4 regions of the Neorhizobium sp. AL 9.2.2 genome follow, and region 3 is predicted to be linked to each of the others. Evidence: predicted binding sites of a transcription regulator. Region 3 holds the regulator's gene; each other region holds the start of a gene.

Region 1 (4,214 bases), on a different contig from region 3:
AACTAGACTGGTAGTCGTCTGATGGACCCGCCTTCCCTTCCGGGAGGCGGGTCCAGTCGTTTCAACTGTCCGAAACTTTTCAGAGCCGCGCCTCGACGGCTGATACCTCAGGGATAGACGGCTGGGCGCCTCTTTCGAGGCAGGCAAGCGAGCCCGCAACGGCTGCCCGTCGCAGGGCATCTGCAAAGCCTATCCTCTGATCGAGACTTGCAGCCAGATAGCCGCAGAACGTATCGCCGGCACCCACCGTGTCGACGGGCTCTATCTTCAGGCCCTTGGCCGACAGGATTTCACCATCAAGCATGGCAACGACCCCTTCGCCACCGAGCGTGACCACGAACGTCTGGCCGGTCTCACTGTGAAGGCGGCGCAAAACTTCTTCGCGCGCTTGGGCGTCGATGATCGTGCAACCTGCGAGAAGCTCGAATTCGGTCTCGTTGGCGACGACGATATCGGCAAGGCCGGATAGTCGCACCGCATCGGCCGTCAGCGGCGCAGTGTTGATCATCGTCCGGATGCCCTTCGCCTTTGCTGCACGGAGTGCGGCCTCGACGGCTGCCGGCGGGATCTCGAGCTGCAGCATCAACGTGTCTGATGGAGACATGGCCTCCACCGCGCCCTGCGCCTGCGCCTCGCCGATCGTGCCATTGGCACCGGGCACGACGGCGATCATGTTCTCGCCGCTGTCATCGCCGACCAGTATCAGTGCTGTGCCAGTCGAAATACTTGTCCGCGTGACCGCTGAAAGATCGGTTCCGGATGCCTGGAGCAAAGCCAGCGCCGGGTCTGCAAAGCCATCGTCTCCGACTGCGCCGACCATGCGCACGTCGCTGCCTGCGCGGCGGGCGGCCAGTGCCTGGTTGGCACCCTTGCCGCCGGAGGCCGTCGCAAAGGTCGAACCCACAACCGTTTCGCCCGGCCCCGGCAACCGCTCCGTCGTTGCGATAAGATCCATGTTGATGGAGCCGAAGACGGTGATCATGCTGTGCCTGCCTGTTTTGTGAAATGCGGGCTGACACTGCCCGAGAGAATCAGTCCTCGTCAACTACCCTCAAGCGCAGCGAACCGGTGCGGCTCTCGACTGCGCCGGATGCCGGAACTGCGGGGGTTGGTCCAGCGTGGGGTATCGGGGCGGCCACTGGTGCTTCCAGTTCGAGCGCTTCGATCCTTGCACCGCGCCGGCCGAGCTTTTCGGTCGACGTCACGATCTGCTCGACGTCCTTCTGGGCTGCGAAGAAATGCGATTGCAGCTTACGGGTCCGCTCGTCGAGGCGACCGAGATCCTCCATCAGCAAGGCCACCTCGCCCTGGATCAGATGCGCCTGTTCGCGCATGCGCTGATCCTTCAGCACCGCCTGGATAACCTGGATCGACAGCATCAGCAGCGACGGAGAGACGATGACGATGCGGGCGCGCTGCGCCTTCTGGATCACGCTCTCGAAATGCTCGTGGATCTCGGCAAAGATCGATTCCGACGGCACGAAGAGAAAAGCGGTGTCCTGCGTTTCGCCGGCAATCAGGTATTTCTCCGAGACATCGCGGATATGGACTTCCATGTCCCGACGAAACTGTTGCGATGCGGCCCGGCGCGCTTCGGGTGCGGCCGATTCGCGAAAGGCATTCCAGGCCTCCAGCGGAAATTTCGCGTCGATGACCAGCGGTGGCAAACCGTTCGGCATGCGGATCACGCAGTCTGGTCTCGACCCGTTCGACAGGGTCTTCTGGAATTCGAAGGCACCCATCGGCAGGCCGTCGGAAACAATCGCCTCCATCCGGCCCTGACCGAAGGCGCCGCGCGTCTGCTTGTTGGAAAGGATCGCCTGCAGCCCCACGACATCCTTGGCAAGGCTCTGGATATTGTTCTGGGCCGCGTCGATGACGGCCAGACGCTCCTGCAGCTGGCGCAGGTTGTCATGGGTGGATCTGGTCTGCTCGGTAATGGTTGCGCCGATCCGGTGGGTCATGCCATCGAGCCGCTGGCCGACGACCTGGCTGAGCTCGACCTGGCGGGCGGCAAGCGTTTCGCCCATCGCCGAAAGCCTGCCCTGCATTTCCCCCTGCATCCGCATCAACTCGCCCATGCGGGCCTCGGCGTCTTCCGCCTGACGGCCGCTGCCTCCGGAAAGGCGCATGAGAAACAACATGAGAAGCATGCCGAAGATGCACGAAGCAGCCATTAGCACCATCGGGTGCTGGCTCTCCAGAAAACGGGAAATCTCGGGGAACAGGTCATTCATGGCGGCAAGCTAGCAGAAAACCGCGGATTGGAAAGATCAAAACGGGAACATTGATCGAAAACGGCGATCCGGGGCTGTTCCATCGGCGAAAAAGATAGGTTATGGGATCGCCATGACGATCAAGCCGCTTATCATTCTCCCCGATCCGCTCCTGCGTCAGGTGTCCAAGCCTTTCGAACGGGTGGACGATGCTCTTTTGAAGCTCGCGGACGACATGCTGGAAACCATGTACGACGCTCCGGGCATCGGCCTTGCCGGGATCCAGATCGGCGTTGCCCGCCGCATTCTCGTGGTCGACGTGTCGCGCGAGGAAGACGAGAAGAACCCGATCGTCGTGATCAATCCGGAGATTATCCGCTCATCGGACGAGCGATCGGTGTATGAGGAAGGCTGCCTTTCCATCCCGGAATACTATGCCGAGGTGGAGCGCCCGGCCTCCGTGACGGTCAAGCATATCGGTCGCGACGGCAAGGAACACGTGATCGAGGCCGATGGCCTGCTCGCCACCTGCCTTCAGCACGAGATCGACCATCTGGACGGCGTGCTGTTCATCGACCATATATCGCGGCTGAAGCGCGAAATGGTGGTCAAGAGGTTCACCAAGGCTGCCAAGGCAAAGGCGGTCTAGCGATCGCTTGCAGGCACTCTCGGTTTGAAGGCGCGTTCCTTGCGGGCGCGAAAAGGTCCATGTCTCTTCGCATCATCTTCATGGGCACACCGGAATTTTCCGTGCCGACACTGCAGAACTTGAAGCAGGCCGGTCACGAGATCGTCGCGGTCTATAGCCAGCCGCCGCGTCCCGGCGGGCGCCGCGGGCTCGATCTCGTAAAGTCGCCGGTGCATCAGGCGGCGGAACTGCTCGGCATCCCGGTGCTGACACCGCTCAATTTCAAAAGCGAGGAAGACCGCGAGACCTTCAGGTCCTTCAAGGCGGATGTCGCCGTGGTCGTCGCCTATGGCCTGCTTCTGCCCGAAGCGATCCTCACCGGCACCCGGCTCGGTTGCTACAACGGCCATGCTTCGCTGCTGCCGCGCTGGCGCGGTGCTGCCCCGATCCAGCGCGCCATCATGGCCGGCGATGCAAAGACCGGCATGATGGTGATGCAGATGGAAAAGGGCCTCGATACCGGCCCGGTGGCGCTCACCCGGGAAGTCGAGATCGGCGAGGCCATGACCGCGGGCGAGTTGCACGACCGGCTGATGCTGACGGGCGCGCGTGCCATGGTCGAGGCGATGGAGAAGCTCGAAGCCGGCGACCTGCCGCTGACACCGCAGTCCGACGACGGCGTGCTCTACGCGTCGAAGATCGACAAGGGTGAAACCCGCATCGATTTCTCGAGGCCCGCGCGCGACGTTCACAACCATATCCGCGGGCTCTCCCCGTTCCCCGGCGCGTGGTTCGAGGCCGAGATCAACGGTAAGCCGGAACGGATCAAGGTCCTCTCGTCCGCAATGGGCTCCGGACAGGGAAACGCAGGCACGGTGCTGGACGATCACCTCACGATCGCCTGCGGGGACGGCGCCGTTTGCCTGACGCGGCTGCAGAAGGCCGGCGGCAAGCCGCTGGATGCCGCTGATTTCCTGCGTGGCACGGCGATGGCGACCGGAATGCGGGTGGCCTGATGCCGCGTTACAAGATGATCGTCGAATATGACGGCACGTCCTATGTGGGCTGGCAGATCCAAGACAACGGTCATTCGGTGCAGGCCGCCCTGCAGAAGGCGATCTTGAAGCTGACCGGCGAGACCGTATCGGTCCGTGGCGCAGGACGGACCGATTCCGGCGTGCATGCCTGGGGCCAGACGGTTCATACGGATCTTTCCCGCGAGTGGGTGCCGTACAAGCTGCGCAACGCCGTCAACGCCTATCTGATGACGGCATCGGAAAAAGTCTCGGTCATCGATGTCAGCCTCGTCGACGAGACCTTCGATGCGCGGTTCTCGGCCATCAAGCGGCATTACCTCTACCGCATCCTCA
Region 2 (4,214 bases), on a different contig from region 3:
AAGTGCTGGCAGACGGGCATGGGGTTTCCTTGGTGATACCTAGGCGACTGTAAGTGCGTTCTTGCAACTTAGTAGCAGAAGTATACCTATCTCGCAAATCAAGGAAGGAGGCGCATCCCGCGTACTACCGGCTGCGGGCGGCAGGCGTCGTCGGCCTGCTCGACCGATCTGCTTCGTCTAGCGTCGGTGAAGTAACGTGACCGGCCGATCAAGTTAGGGCGTTCGGTCACTCCCAAGCAGCAAGATCATCCGCAGCCGGGAAAAGTCAGCAAGTAATCAATTTAACCAAGTCAATCGACACAACACAGTCAGGAACCTTCCGTGATCCGCTTCTTCGCCCTCCTCCCCCGCCGCCCCGATATCGACCGCCAGCGCTTCCACGACCATTGGCGTCACCCGCACGGCACCATGGGCCGCCAGATCCCGGGCATGCTCACCTACGTCCAAGGGCACCAGTTCGACACCGACCGCCTCGGCCCGGGTCAGGACAAGTACGACGGCGTTGCCATGCCGTCGTTCGACTCCCCGAAAGACGCCGCCGCACTGGTCGACGAGCCCTTGTTCGTCGACAACATCCGCCCCGACGAGCCGTTGTTCCAAGACCTGCCGAATGTCATCTTCTTCATCACCGAGGAGGATGTAATCGTCTCGCGGCCTCCAATGGGTGCCGTATCCGACGTTGATCGACAATGGGACGTGCTGGAGCGGCCGACCAGCATCCATCTCCTGCAGTTCGTGCACCTCGATGGCAATCCCGGCTGGGCGGGTGCTGATGACGCCGAGCTCGGCCTGCGGATCGGCGCGCTGCGTCACGCGGTGAACCGGCCGAGCGCCGAGGTGCACGGCGACGGCGCACCGTTCCTAGGCGCCCGCCAGTTGTGGTGGCCTACATTGACGGCGTTCCAGGAGGGCGTGGACGCCGATCGGGCCGCCTTCGACGGGCTCCTCGCCCAGGCCGGTCAAGCCGTCACCATGTTGGCGGTCTCAGAGCGGTTTGTGCGGTGAGGCGGAGTTTTTTGGAGCGGCCGACAGGGCGCTAACCCTGCCGACCCTTTACTCCTTATCTGATCGGACTAACCCGCAGAGACACTGTCAAGCCGCTGCGGGTTAATCGGACTGAAGGGGAGCGCTGAAGGTCGCCATAGGGAGATGAGAGGTTTTCGTATCGCTTTGCCTTAAGGAGGTCGATCTCTCCCCAGCTCAACACGGAGCCGTCCAGTCCACCACCACCGCTGTGAGGTGTATTCCGCAGAGATGGTCTTGCCTGATGCTTTGCTGAGACAATGTAACTCTCAAATGACCAGCGAGACAGTTCAATTAGATGAAGACGAGCCATGAGCGCGAATGCGGAATCGACCATTTTGTGTTTTGTCGCCAGTCGACCTGATGGGACGACGTGCCCGAGCGAAGTTGCGCGCAGCCTTGCAAATGATCACAACGCTCCGCTTGAGTGGCGTGACTACATGCCAGCCGTCCATGAAGCGGTTGATGCCTTGATTGCGCGACGAGAGATCACCCTTTCCTGGAAATCTGTCGTAATGGGGGAGAGAGCCGGTCCCTACCGTATAAGTGCTCGCAAGCAAAATCTCTAATGCCGAGACGTCTGCGGCCACCTTTTTAGCGTCCTAAACAATCTCAATGACAGGAAACCGATCAAGCACATCCCGACCGTGCTGATAGTCGCGAGCCTACTTTTTCATCTCTATAAGCTTCGGGTCAGTAAGTTTGCGCGTAAGAGCCTTCCGGTTATCGAGACTCGGGGAGCTTAGTCGTTGCCCGATTGATGTAATCGACCAGCGCGCGGGCAGCGGCGAATGATTTTACTATTTCCTCGACAAGATTGGAGGACACGAGCATCTCGTCAGAAACGTTGCGACAGGCTCCGAAGTTTTTGAGATTGAAAAAGTCGAGCGCGTCGTGATTTCTGACGTACCCGCTGGCGCTCAAATCATGACCGCCCGTCAGACCATTTGGGAAATATGTCCGAAATAATGGACCCTCGACGATCCCTCTCCATTTGCCGGTGTGGCTTGCGATTGTTTGCCGCAAAATGCGGGCAAGCCGTGGCGGGGGTAGCAGCGCTCCGCCTCCGCTGTATGAGCTGTGCGGAGAGATTTGCATGTAATATGTCGCGGCTGCGTTCTTCGAAGGCGAAACTCGCAACGTGATGCAGCAGGTGCCTTTCGAGATAGACGCGGCACTCAAACATTTGCGGGGATCTCGGTTGGCCTCATCTACGCGCTTGTCGATCGACCCTGTGCTATTAGCCAACGCTAAGGTGAATTCAATTAAGTCGCGGCGCGCGCAATCAAGTCTAGCTCGGTTGTCGTCAAGCCACTCGGCGAAGTGATTACTGGAGGCTTCCTCTAGAAATTCAAAAGTCGATCGGTTGATCATCCACTGTCTCAAACATGGCAAACTGGCCTGTCATAGGGCAGGCGGAACGTAAAGTGAACGGAGATAGATCGAGCGAACATGAAAAGAGTTGGAAGTCGGGTGCTTCCAATCGCTGATTGCTTCCCCCAGATAGGGTAGGGCTCGTGGAAGTGCCACTTCGGTAACTGAGCGGCGAGTGGTTCGTTAGCATTTTCGTAAACACGTTGAATAGGAGAGGATCCATATGGCGAGAATGGTCAAGAAAGCGGATCTGCCGATAAAAACGTGTGCGACATGCGGAAAACCTTTTGCATGGAGGCTGAAGTGGGCCAAGAACTGGAGCGACGTGAAGTACTGTTCTGAACGCTGCCGCCGCTCTAAGCTCAAGCCACCACATCCAAAGTTATAGAATCCTGCCCGCCTGCAGATGCTTTGAAGGCTGCCGGACAAGCCGCTCCCGGCTATGATGGAGCAAACTTCGGACATTCTGAGCTATTTCGGTGACGAAAGATGGAGGCGAAGTGTCCCGGCACCATCACGGCTGCCGAAGAGATGATCCTAATGCCTTTGATCCTCTTGCTTTGCGGGTCGTATTGACCCCTGGGCGCAACAGTGGCCCGATCAGGTCGTGACGTCTTCGCGCCCAGTCACAGCCGACACAACCCGGAAAAGACTGCCGAGTTTACTGCATCGTACCACCAGCAAGACCGGGTAAGTCGCGCAGAGCCTCCGGGTCTGACACAAGTCTTTACGACAGCTACGCAAAGTTTTACCGATCGATTCACCGCGGTGCCTACCGTGCCGGCAAGGGGCAGCGATGGCTGAAAAAGCGTTATTGGGTTTCGGCTTACTGCTGATCGTTGCCGGGCTGATCTGGGCGGCCCAAGGAAGCGGCTTCTTTCCCTATCCCGCCAAGAGTTTCATGATCTACCCACGACCCTGGATCGTCGGTGGGGCCCTCACAGCAGCTTGCGGCATGGCGTTGCTTTTGTGGTCACGACGGTATTGAGGATGCAGAATAGTCGAGGCTTATTCTGCCAACGCCACAGGATTGCCGATCGTCTCTTACGTTCCCGTGGTACACTGACATTCGAATCTTTACCGCGGCATGGCTGCTGCATCTTCCTTGAAAACCTGCGGCGAAGAGGCAGTTACACTCGCACCGCAAGACACGCGCCACTGATTCGCGTCGCCACGAACGGCGATGAACTTTCTCATCAGAGCCGCGGAAATTGGAGGCTCGGACCTTGCCGGTTGAAGCTGACGATGCCCGGCGTTTCGGCGACTGGGATCTGCGGAAAGCTGCGGTGACAGTTCTGCCGCCGTCTTAAATTAATTTTTGCTTGCGAACACCAGATCATGCTGTTAAACGTTTAACGGTAAAACGTTTAACACGTGAGTCCTATGGCCAAAAAGAGATCCACGATAAAAGAAGTTGCGGCTCTCGCAGGCGTTTCAATTGCGACGGTTTCGAACGTCTTCAGCGGCAGCAAGCCGGTGAATAACGATCTGCGCCGTAAGGTCGAAAGCGCCGCGAAGGACCTCAACTACCAGCTCGACCGTGCTGCTTCACAGCTGAGATCAGGGCAGGCGAGGGTCGTCGGCGTACTGGTGCCGGATCTCGACGACGTTTTCTTTACTTCCCTGGTGTCGCGGCTCGAAGTTATGGCACGCAAGGACGGGTATGATGTCATCGTGACAAGCTCACGCGACGATGTCGAAGTGGAGAAATCAAGGCTGCGGGCGCTGCTTGGATGGCGCCCATCCGGCTTGGTGGCTATCCCGTGCTCGGACACTATACCGGATCTGTTGCGCGACGAAGCCGGCTCCATCCCTTT
Region 3 (4,214 bases):
AACAGGCGTGTCATCGACATTGTGCGATCGTCGATGACACGCGGATTACAATCCAGTCAATTCGGCGGTTTTTCGACGCCGTCAGCCTTTTGCGATGGCGTCGAAGGCCAGCAGCTTTTCCAGAAGGCGCGGCATGTCCTTCAGGTGGACCATGTTCGGACCGTCGGACGGTGCGTTGTCAGGATCTTCGTGGGTTTCGATGAAGACGCCGGCAACACCGACTGCGACGGCTGCACGGGCAAGCGTTTCGACAAACTCGCGCTGGCCGCCGGAAGAGCCGCCCTGGCCGCCTGGCTGCTGGACGGAATGGGTTGCGTCAAAAATAACAGGGCTTCCGAGCGACGCCATGATCGGCAGCGAGCGCATGTCGGAGACAAGCGTGTTGTAGCCGAACGAGGCACCGCGCTCGCACAGCATCACATTGGGATTGCCGCTTTCGAGGAACTTCGCCTGAACGTTCTTCATGTCCCAGGGCGCCAGGAACTGGCCCTTCTTCACGTTGATGGCGCAACCCGTCTTTGCGGCCGCGACGAGCAAGTCGGTCTGGCGCGACAGGAAGGCGGGGATCTGCAGGATATCGATCGTATCCGCCACGAGAGCGCATTGCTCTTCAGTGTGAATGTCGGTCAGAACGGGAAAGCCGAATTCCGTCTTCAGATCGGCAAAGATCGCCATCGCGTTGTCCAAGCCGATGCCGCGCTTGCCGGAGATCGACGTGCGGTTGGCCTTGTCGAAGGAGGATTTGTAGACGAGGCCGATGCCGAGTTTCTTGCAGAGTTCGACAAGCGTGCCGGCGATCATGAACGCATGATCACGGCTTTCCATCTGGCAGGGACCGGCAATCAGCGAGAGCTTTGCCGTGTTTGAGAAAACGACTTTCGAACTCCCCTCGCCCACGGACACTTCAGAATTGGCGGAGACTGTCATTTCACTATTCCTCGAAACCGAAAACCACACCTTGCCCCGGGGCTGCCGACACGATCACGCGGCCATCCCTGCGGATGAATGCGACGTCATTAGCAGCAAGGGTGATCTCTGTCACGGCGAGATCGGTGGTCTTGAAGATGATCCCGCGCGCAGCGAGGCGCGACGATAACAAGGGCTTCATCGAAGACCGGAACTCGTCGCTGAACGTGTCGTTGGATTGAATGCGGATGCTGGCATTGGCAGCTTCGATCCGCAGACCGTCTTTCCCTTGCTCGGGTTGCGTCTCGAACACGGTTTCGAAAAGCGGCAGAAACTCCAGCGGGTCATCTGCAGAAAAGACGATCTCTCGAAGGCCTGTAACGGCGTTTGCGTGCTCATCAAGACCACCGCGATCTGCCGGTAATGCGGCCATGCGCTGGCAGGAAAACAGCAAGATGTCATCGACCTCGGGAACTGCCGCGAACGCCAGACGGAATGAGACTTCGCTCTCCCCACCATCGGGCAACTGCATCGGGCGGGAGAATTGAAGCATCTCGCCCGCAGACATGTGCCCGTCCACAAAACGGATATGATCGGCCGCTGCATCCTGCGTCCCGACGACCACCGCCGATAGACCTTCCCTTTTCCGCTGGCCGCGGAAGCGGATGTCGCGATCGGTGAACACGTTGCCTCGTTTTGCCGCAAGCGAGGCTTGCCGACGGTTCACAATGGCCAGCGGCTCGAGATACGAGCCATCCGCGAAGAATATGCAGGCATTGGCTGTGCCGAAAGGGTGAACACCTTCAGGTGCCACAGTAAAGCCGAGAGCGGTCAACCTCCCCCGCGCTGACGCCAGATCTGCAACGGGCAGAACCAAATGATCGACTGACTTGTTACCCACTTACACCCCCAAAGTCTTATTCCGCAGAACATTGGCTATCGCGGGAAACTCGGCAAGTGCTGCGCACGAACTGAATACGTGATCGAACGCTGAAATGAGACTATTCTTGAGCAAAAATTTGGGGCTTGCGGAACACAGATAGAACATATAGCGTCCGTTCTGCATTTGTTTCCAATTCTGAGGGTCCCGTCCATGCTGACACGCAAGCAACAGGAGTTACTTCTGTTCATCCACGAGCGGATGAAAGAATCAGGCGTGCCGCCGTCGTTTGACGAAATGAAGGACGCTCTCGACCTTGCATCGAAGTCCGGCATCCATAGGCTGATCACCGCGCTCGAGGAGCGTGGCTTTATTCGCCGTCTGCCGAACAGAGCACGCGCGCTCGAAGTGATCAAGCTGCCTGACGCCTATGTGGCGAACCTTCATCCGCGACGGGGTTTTTCTCCCAGTGTCATCGAGGGAAGCCTCGGCAAAACGCAACCGGTCGTCGCTCAGAAGCCGGCGCCGGTCATGGCGGACAATCCGTTCTCGACAAACATTCCGGTCATGGGTCGAATCGCTGCCGGCGTGCCGATCTCCGCGATCCAGAACAACACCCATGACATCGCCGTTCCGATCGAGATGCTGGGTTCCGGCGATCATTACGCGCTCGAAGTGAAGGGCGATTCGATGATCGATGCCGGCATCCTCGATGGCGATACCGTCATCATCAAGAATACCAGCACCGCAAGTCCAGGCGATATCATCGTTGCCCTGGTCGATGAGGAAGAAGCGACCCTGAAGCGGTTCCGCCGCAAGGGTGCCTCGATCGCACTGGAAGCGGCAAACCCGGCTTACGAGACCCGCATCTTCCCGCCCGACCGGGTGAAGGTCCAGGGCAAGCTTGTCGGCCTTATTCGCCGCTACCATTGAGAACGCTGTCATCCCGGAGATGCGCAGCAACAGCCTCCGGGATGCCAAAGTCGAATTGTCGCGTTCGCCAGTCATAGAACCGGTGGACGGTCCACGGACGGCTTGAGGTCTGTGCGCTGTCTCGCATCGCCGCCGTAATCTTGATGTCTGGCGCTGTCGCGTTCGGAATAATGGTGATTTCCAGTGCGCCAGTCCGGCGCAACGTCCGCCCGCTGAGAAGCAAGGCGCCGGAGCGGCAAGTATCGAAGCGTGCGCCGGGCGAGACGATGATCCGACCGACATCGCAGGCAAGACCGGTGTATCGGTTGTCTTCGACGGTGACGATCCGGATGTCCTGAGCAGTCTGCGCCGCGCACAGGATTTTCGGCAGACAGGCGAATCGTCCGGGCTTCAATGCTTGAAGAAAACCCCTGACATATTCGATTTCCCGGCGCGTCAAATCCGGTCGCGAATGTGGTCCAGGTGGTCTGTCATCGCTTTTCGCAAGGCTGGCACCTCGCGCTGGTTCCGAAGAGGCAAGAACCGGCAAGGCGAGCGGTTGTTCTCCGGTCTCAAGCACCAGCGCTCGCCGCCATTGATCGTAGATAAATCCCGGCGGTCGGGTTCGATTGAGGGTGATCTTGTCATCCTGGATCACGCCGACCGATGCGCCGTCTTCGGATATGACGATATCAGGCCTCGGCGCCGAGCCTGAGCGGACCGCAAAGAGCAAAGCCACCGCCATGAACAGCGCGCCTGTCAACCTCAGCGGCGTGCGCAGCAGCGTCAGAAGCAGAAAGCCTGCCGTCGCCAGAGGCAGGAAAAGCGGGTTCTGCCGGCCGATGGCAATATCGCCGCCCCATGCGGCGACGATCTCGGCAATGCGAATGACGATCCGCAGCCCCTCGCCCATGATGAACAGAACGGGAGCATCCAGCCCGAACGGCATCAGCAGCATGGCCACGAGACCTGCCGGCATCACCACGAAGGAAATGATCGGCATGGCCGCGAGATTGGCCGCGAGGCCGTAGGTGGTCAGATGGTGGAAATGCTCGATCGAATAGATCGACGTCGACGTACTGCCGATCAGCGACGTCACCACGATCCCGGCAATGAAATGCAACGTCGCCGCAATACCCGTTATCCAACGGTTGCTACCTTTTGTCTCCTCCTTTCCTTTCGCGAAATATCGCGTCCAGAGGGCGAACCCTGCCACCAGTGCCGCGGTTGCCGCAAACGACATCTGGAAACTCGGACCCAGAATCTCCGACGGCGAGATGGCGAGGATGATGATTGCCGAAAGGGCGACGTTGCGAAGGCTGATGGAGGGTCGATCGACGAGCACGGCGACCAGCATCACCGCCATCATGATATAGGCCCGCTCGGCGGAAACCCCGAACCCGGAAATTAGGTAATAGGCGGTCGCCATGACAAGCGCACCGAACGCGGCAAACTTCTTGATCGGATAGGCCTGCGCAAAGCCTGGAAACAGCGACAGGACGGAGCGAACGCCGAC
Region 4 (4,214 bases), 250 kb from region 3:
CGCCGTCTTCTTCAGGCGAGCCCGGAGGTCCGCCCCAGACATTTTCGCCCTGGTCGATGAAGATTTCCGAGCACGGACCGCAGGGGCCGGTATCGCCCATCTGCCAGAAATTGTCGGAGGTGGGAATGCGGATGATCTTGTCGTCGGAAATGCCGGCGATCTTCTTCCACAGCGTCGCAGCTTCCTCGTCTTCCGAATAGACGGTGACCAGCAACCGGTGCTTGGGCAGATCGAACCCTTCGGTAACCAGCTTCCAGGCAAGCTCGATCGCGTTTTCCTTGAAGTAGTCGCCAAACGAGAAGTTGCCGAGCATTTCGAAGAAGGTGAGATGGCGGGCGGTGTAACCGACATTGTCGAGGTCGTTGTGCTTGCCACCGGCGCGCACGCATTTCTGGGAGGTGGTGGCCGTGGTGTAGGGGCGCTTTTCAAGACCGGTAAAGACGTTCTTGAACTGCACCATACCGGCATTGGTAAACATCAGCGTCGGGTCATTGCGCGGCACAAGCGGGGACGAGGACACAACCTCGTGGCCGTTCATTTGGAAATAGTCGAGAAACGTCGACCGGATTTCATTCACGCCGCTCATGCTAAGCCCTTTTTATCGCCGGGTGCGATGCTGTTATTCGAAGACGAAAGGCTTGTATCGTCCGCGTTCCCGACTGTCCAGCCACAGCACCCCTAATCATCCCAAACCCGCCCGAAACGCAGACCGGCCGCGCATCTCGTAGATGGCGGCCGGCAAGATTTGAAAGCCGAAAAACTGGCGAAGATCAGCGTCAGGAAGCCCTAGACCGGCATCCCAACCCAAGCCCGATCAAGGGTCGGGGGCCTGGTCGCCGTCATTGGCATCGGGTCCGCCATTCTGCAGGAACTTATCGGCGATCAAGCCGGCATTCTGGCGCAGCGACGTCTCGATTTCACGCGCCACTTCCGGGTTGTCTCGCAGGAACGACTTCGCGTTCTCGCGGCCCTGACCGAGACGCTGGCTGTTGTAGGAGAACCAGGCACCCGACTTCTCGACGATCCCTGCCTTGACGCCGAGATCAACGAGCTCGCCGGTCTTGGAAACGCCCTCGCCATACATGATGTCGAATTCGACCTGCTTGAAGGGAGGCGCCATCTTGTTCTTGACGACCTTGACGCGTGTCTGGTTGCCGACGACTTCTTCGCGTTCCTTGACCTGGCCGATGCGGCGAATGTCGAGACGAACGGACGCGTAGAATTTTAGCGCGTTACCGCCTGTCGTCGTTTCCGGCGAACCGAACATCACGCCGATCTTCATGCGGATCTGGTTGATGAAGATCACCATCGTCTTCGACTTGGAGATCGACGCTGTCAGCTTGCGCAGTGCCTGGCTCATCAGACGGGCCTGAAGACCCGGCAGGCTGTCGCCCATTTCGCCTTCGATTTCGGCACGCGGCGTCAATGCCGCAACCGAGTCGATGACGAGAACGTCGACAGCACCGGAACGCACCAGCGTATCGGTGATCTCAAGCGCCTGCTCACCGGTGTCCGGCTGCGAGATCAGGAGGTTATGCAGATCGACGCCGAGCTTGCGGGCATAAACCGGATCGAGTGCGTGTTCCGCGTCAACGAAGGCGCAAACACCGCCACCCTTCTGAGCCTCGGCAATGGTCTGCAGGGCAAGCGTTGTCTTGCCCGAGCTTTCCGGACCATAGATTTCGACGATACGGCCCTTCGGCAGACCGCCGATGCCGAGCGCAATATCGAGGCTCAGGGAACCGGTGGAAACTGTCTCGATCTCGACGATGCTATCGTTCGAGCCAAGCTTCATGATCGATCCCTTACCGAAGGATCGTTCGATCTGTGAGAGTGCTGCTTCGAGCGCCTTGCTCTTGTCCACGCCTTTATCCTCTACGAGCCGCAATGAATTCTGTGCCATGAGGTCCCACCTTTAGGTTATTGCCGCCACGCAAGCAATGAAGCAGCCGATGGACATCGTGTACTCTTTTTGTTCTCATTAATCAAGAGGCTTTTATCAGCTTGATCGAACAGCGTTATCGCGATTTCGTTCCTGGAACGTTCTCGCGCGCATAACCTGTGGAAAATCAGGCGTTAAAGCAAGAAGCCTCGCGGTTCGACGGACGAATCGCGAGGCTCCATAAAGGTTGGCAGGCGGATCAGAAAATCAGTCCGAGTCGAGCATCTCGCGAACCGCAACGGCAAGCTGCTTCAGCGAAAACGGCTTGGGCAGAAAACCGAACTTCGCATCGGCCGGCAGGTTGCGCGCAAACGCGTCCTCCGCGTATCCGGAGACGAAAATGAACTTCAGATCCGGATAGGATTTCCGCAGCTCCGTCAGAAGCGTCGGCCCGTCCATCTCAGGCATGACAACGTCGGAAACGACGATATCAACCTTGCCTTCGAGCTCGTCCATGATGTCGAGTGCTTCGACGCCGGATCCGGCTTCGTGCACGGTATAACCGCGTGTCTCCAGCATCCGCTTGCCGCCCCGGCGAACCGCTTCTTCATCTTCCACCAGGAGCACGACCGCGGACTTGCCGGTGAGATCCATATCCTCTGCCGGCGCCTTCAAAGCCACGGGCTGTGCGGCTGCCAGAGCTGCAGCCTCTGCCGCCTCCGGCGTGATGACCGGTATTTCGGGAATGTGACGCGGCAGGAACAGCCGGAAACTCGTTCCGCGACCGACTTCGGATTCCGGATAGATATAGCCGCCGGACTGTTTGATGATGCCATAGACCATCGAAAGGCCGAGACCTGTCCCCTTGCCCACTTCCTTGGTGGTGAAGAACGGCTCGAAGATCTTGTCCATGATCTCGGGCGGAATGCCCGTGCCGCTGTCGGCAACCTCAACCATCACGAGATCTTCCGCCGGCAGATCGGCCTGATGGAAGCTGCTGGTTTCCTCGGCCATCACATTGCGGGTCTTGATCAGGATCGTGCCGCCCTGCGGCATCGCATCGCGCGCGTTGACGCAGAGGTTGATGAGAACCTGTTCGAACTGCGACAGGTCGGTACGCACCGGCCACAGGTCACGCCCGTAGTCGACATCGAGCTTGACATTGGTGCCGGAAATCAGCCGGTCGACCAGCATCCGCAGGTCGCCCACCACATCGGTGAGGTTCAGCACCGCCGGACGCATCGTCTGCTTACGCGAGAAGGCCAAAAGCTGGCGCACCAGAACGGCGGCCCGGTTGGCGTTGCGCTTTATTTCCATCAGGTCGGCAAAGCTTGCGTCGGACGGACGCGCCTGCAGAAGCAGGTGATCGGACGACAGAAGGATAGCCGTCAGCACGTTGTTGAAATCGTGCGCGATACCGCCGGCAAGAGTGCCGACCGCATTCAGCTTCTGGGTCTGCGCCATCTGCGTCTCGAGCGCCTTTTGCTCGGTCGTCTCGACGGAATAGATGATCGCCGCCTCTTCGGGTGCCTCGTCGCTCTCGTCGATCACCGCATTGACGTAGAAACGCAGATAGCGGGTCTCGTCGCCCGGATGCCGCGAATCGATCGGGGTAATATCGCCCTGCCGGTCGCGTGCGGCAGCAAGCGCCGCCATCAGCTGATCGCGGGTCGTCTCGTGCGCGATACGCTCCAGCGACGCACCACTTTCCACGTCGTCGCGGGTCAGAACCCCGGCGAACAGTCGCAGGAACGGCGCATTGATGCGCAGGATCCGGCCCTCGCCATCGACGGATGCAATGGCCATCGGCGTGTTGTTGAAAAAGCGCGTGAAACGCATCGCAGACGCGGATTGATCGGTGTCCTCACCATGCGGCCGGTTGATCACGACACTGCGGCTTTCGCCGGGCGCACCGTCGCGCATGGAGCTGACGCTGTGAACAAGTCGCACCGGCAGGCTCTGGCCGTTGGCACGGCGCAGGTCGAGATCGAGAGTCTCCGTGCGCTTCAGGCCTGGCGCCGGTTGAACCGACTGGATCAGCGCCATGCCCTCGCCCGCCACGAGATCGTCGATCGTCATCGATCCCGGAGAAAACTTGGTCAGATCGAGACCCAGCCATTCAGCCAGCGTGGCGTTGAGATAAAAGATCTCGCCCTTCTTGCCCGCGGAAAAGAACCCGACCGGCGCATGATCGAGGTAGTCGATGGCGTTTTGCAGTTCGCGAAAGAAGCGCTCCTGGTCCGACCGTTCCGAGGTCGTGTCGGTAATCTGCCAGATGTCGAGCTGCGCCTTGTTGTTTCCGGAACCCGCCAGAAGGCCGGCCTTGAGCCTG

What was found. The regulator LexA, encoded in region 3, represses DNA repair genes until DNA is damaged. The targets are predictions, from matches to a motif close to TGTTCNNNNTGTGTTCNG.
Region 1: the regulator LexA is predicted to act here: its motif matches at 2,270-2,287, upstream of def (peptide deformylase).
Region 2: the regulator LexA is predicted to act here: its motif matches at 2,440-2,457, upstream of G6K99_RS21770 (DUF2461 family protein).
Region 4: the regulator LexA is predicted to act here: its motif matches at 1,963-1,980, upstream of recA (recombinase RecA).

What each region holds. Positions count from the first base shown of each region.
Region 1 is NZ_JAALXU010000001.1:316,731-320,944, reverse strand. It holds gene G6K99_RS01655 (ribokinase) at 80-982, opposite strand; gene G6K99_RS01650 (DNA recombination protein RmuC) at 1,032-2,186, opposite strand; gene def (peptide deformylase) at 2,350-2,865, shown strand; gene fmt (methionyl-tRNA formyltransferase) at 2,925-3,860, shown strand; gene truA (tRNA pseudouridine(38-40) synthase TruA) at 3,860-4,214, shown strand, end outside.
Region 2 is NZ_JAALXU010000009.1:917,439-921,652, reverse strand. It holds gene G6K99_RS21785 (helix-turn-helix domain-containing protein) at 1-20, opposite strand, end outside; gene G6K99_RS21780 (EthD family reductase) at 322-1,005, shown strand; gene G6K99_RS23585 (DUF3253 domain-containing protein) at 1,335-1,592, shown strand; gene G6K99_RS21770 (DUF2461 family protein) at 1,747-2,397, opposite strand; gene G6K99_RS21765 (DUF2256 domain-containing protein) at 2,621-2,785, shown strand; gene G6K99_RS21760 (hypothetical protein) at 3,194-3,385, shown strand; gene G6K99_RS21755 (LacI family DNA-binding transcriptional regulator) at 3,781-4,214, shown strand, end outside.
Region 3 is NZ_JAALXU010000003.1:1,275,481-1,279,694, forward strand. It holds gene kdsA (3-deoxy-8-phosphooctulonate synthase) at 82-927, opposite strand; gene G6K99_RS12785 (VOC family protein) at 932-1,807, opposite strand; gene lexA (transcriptional repressor LexA) at 2,000-2,719, shown strand; gene G6K99_RS12795 (ComEC/Rec2 family competence protein) at 2,700-4,214, opposite strand, start outside.
Region 4 is NZ_JAALXU010000003.1:1,029,331-1,033,544, reverse strand. It holds gene alaS (alanine--tRNA ligase) at 1-586, opposite strand, end outside; gene recA (recombinase RecA) at 815-1,903, opposite strand; gene cckA (cell cycle histidine kinase CckA) at 2,150-4,214, opposite strand, start outside.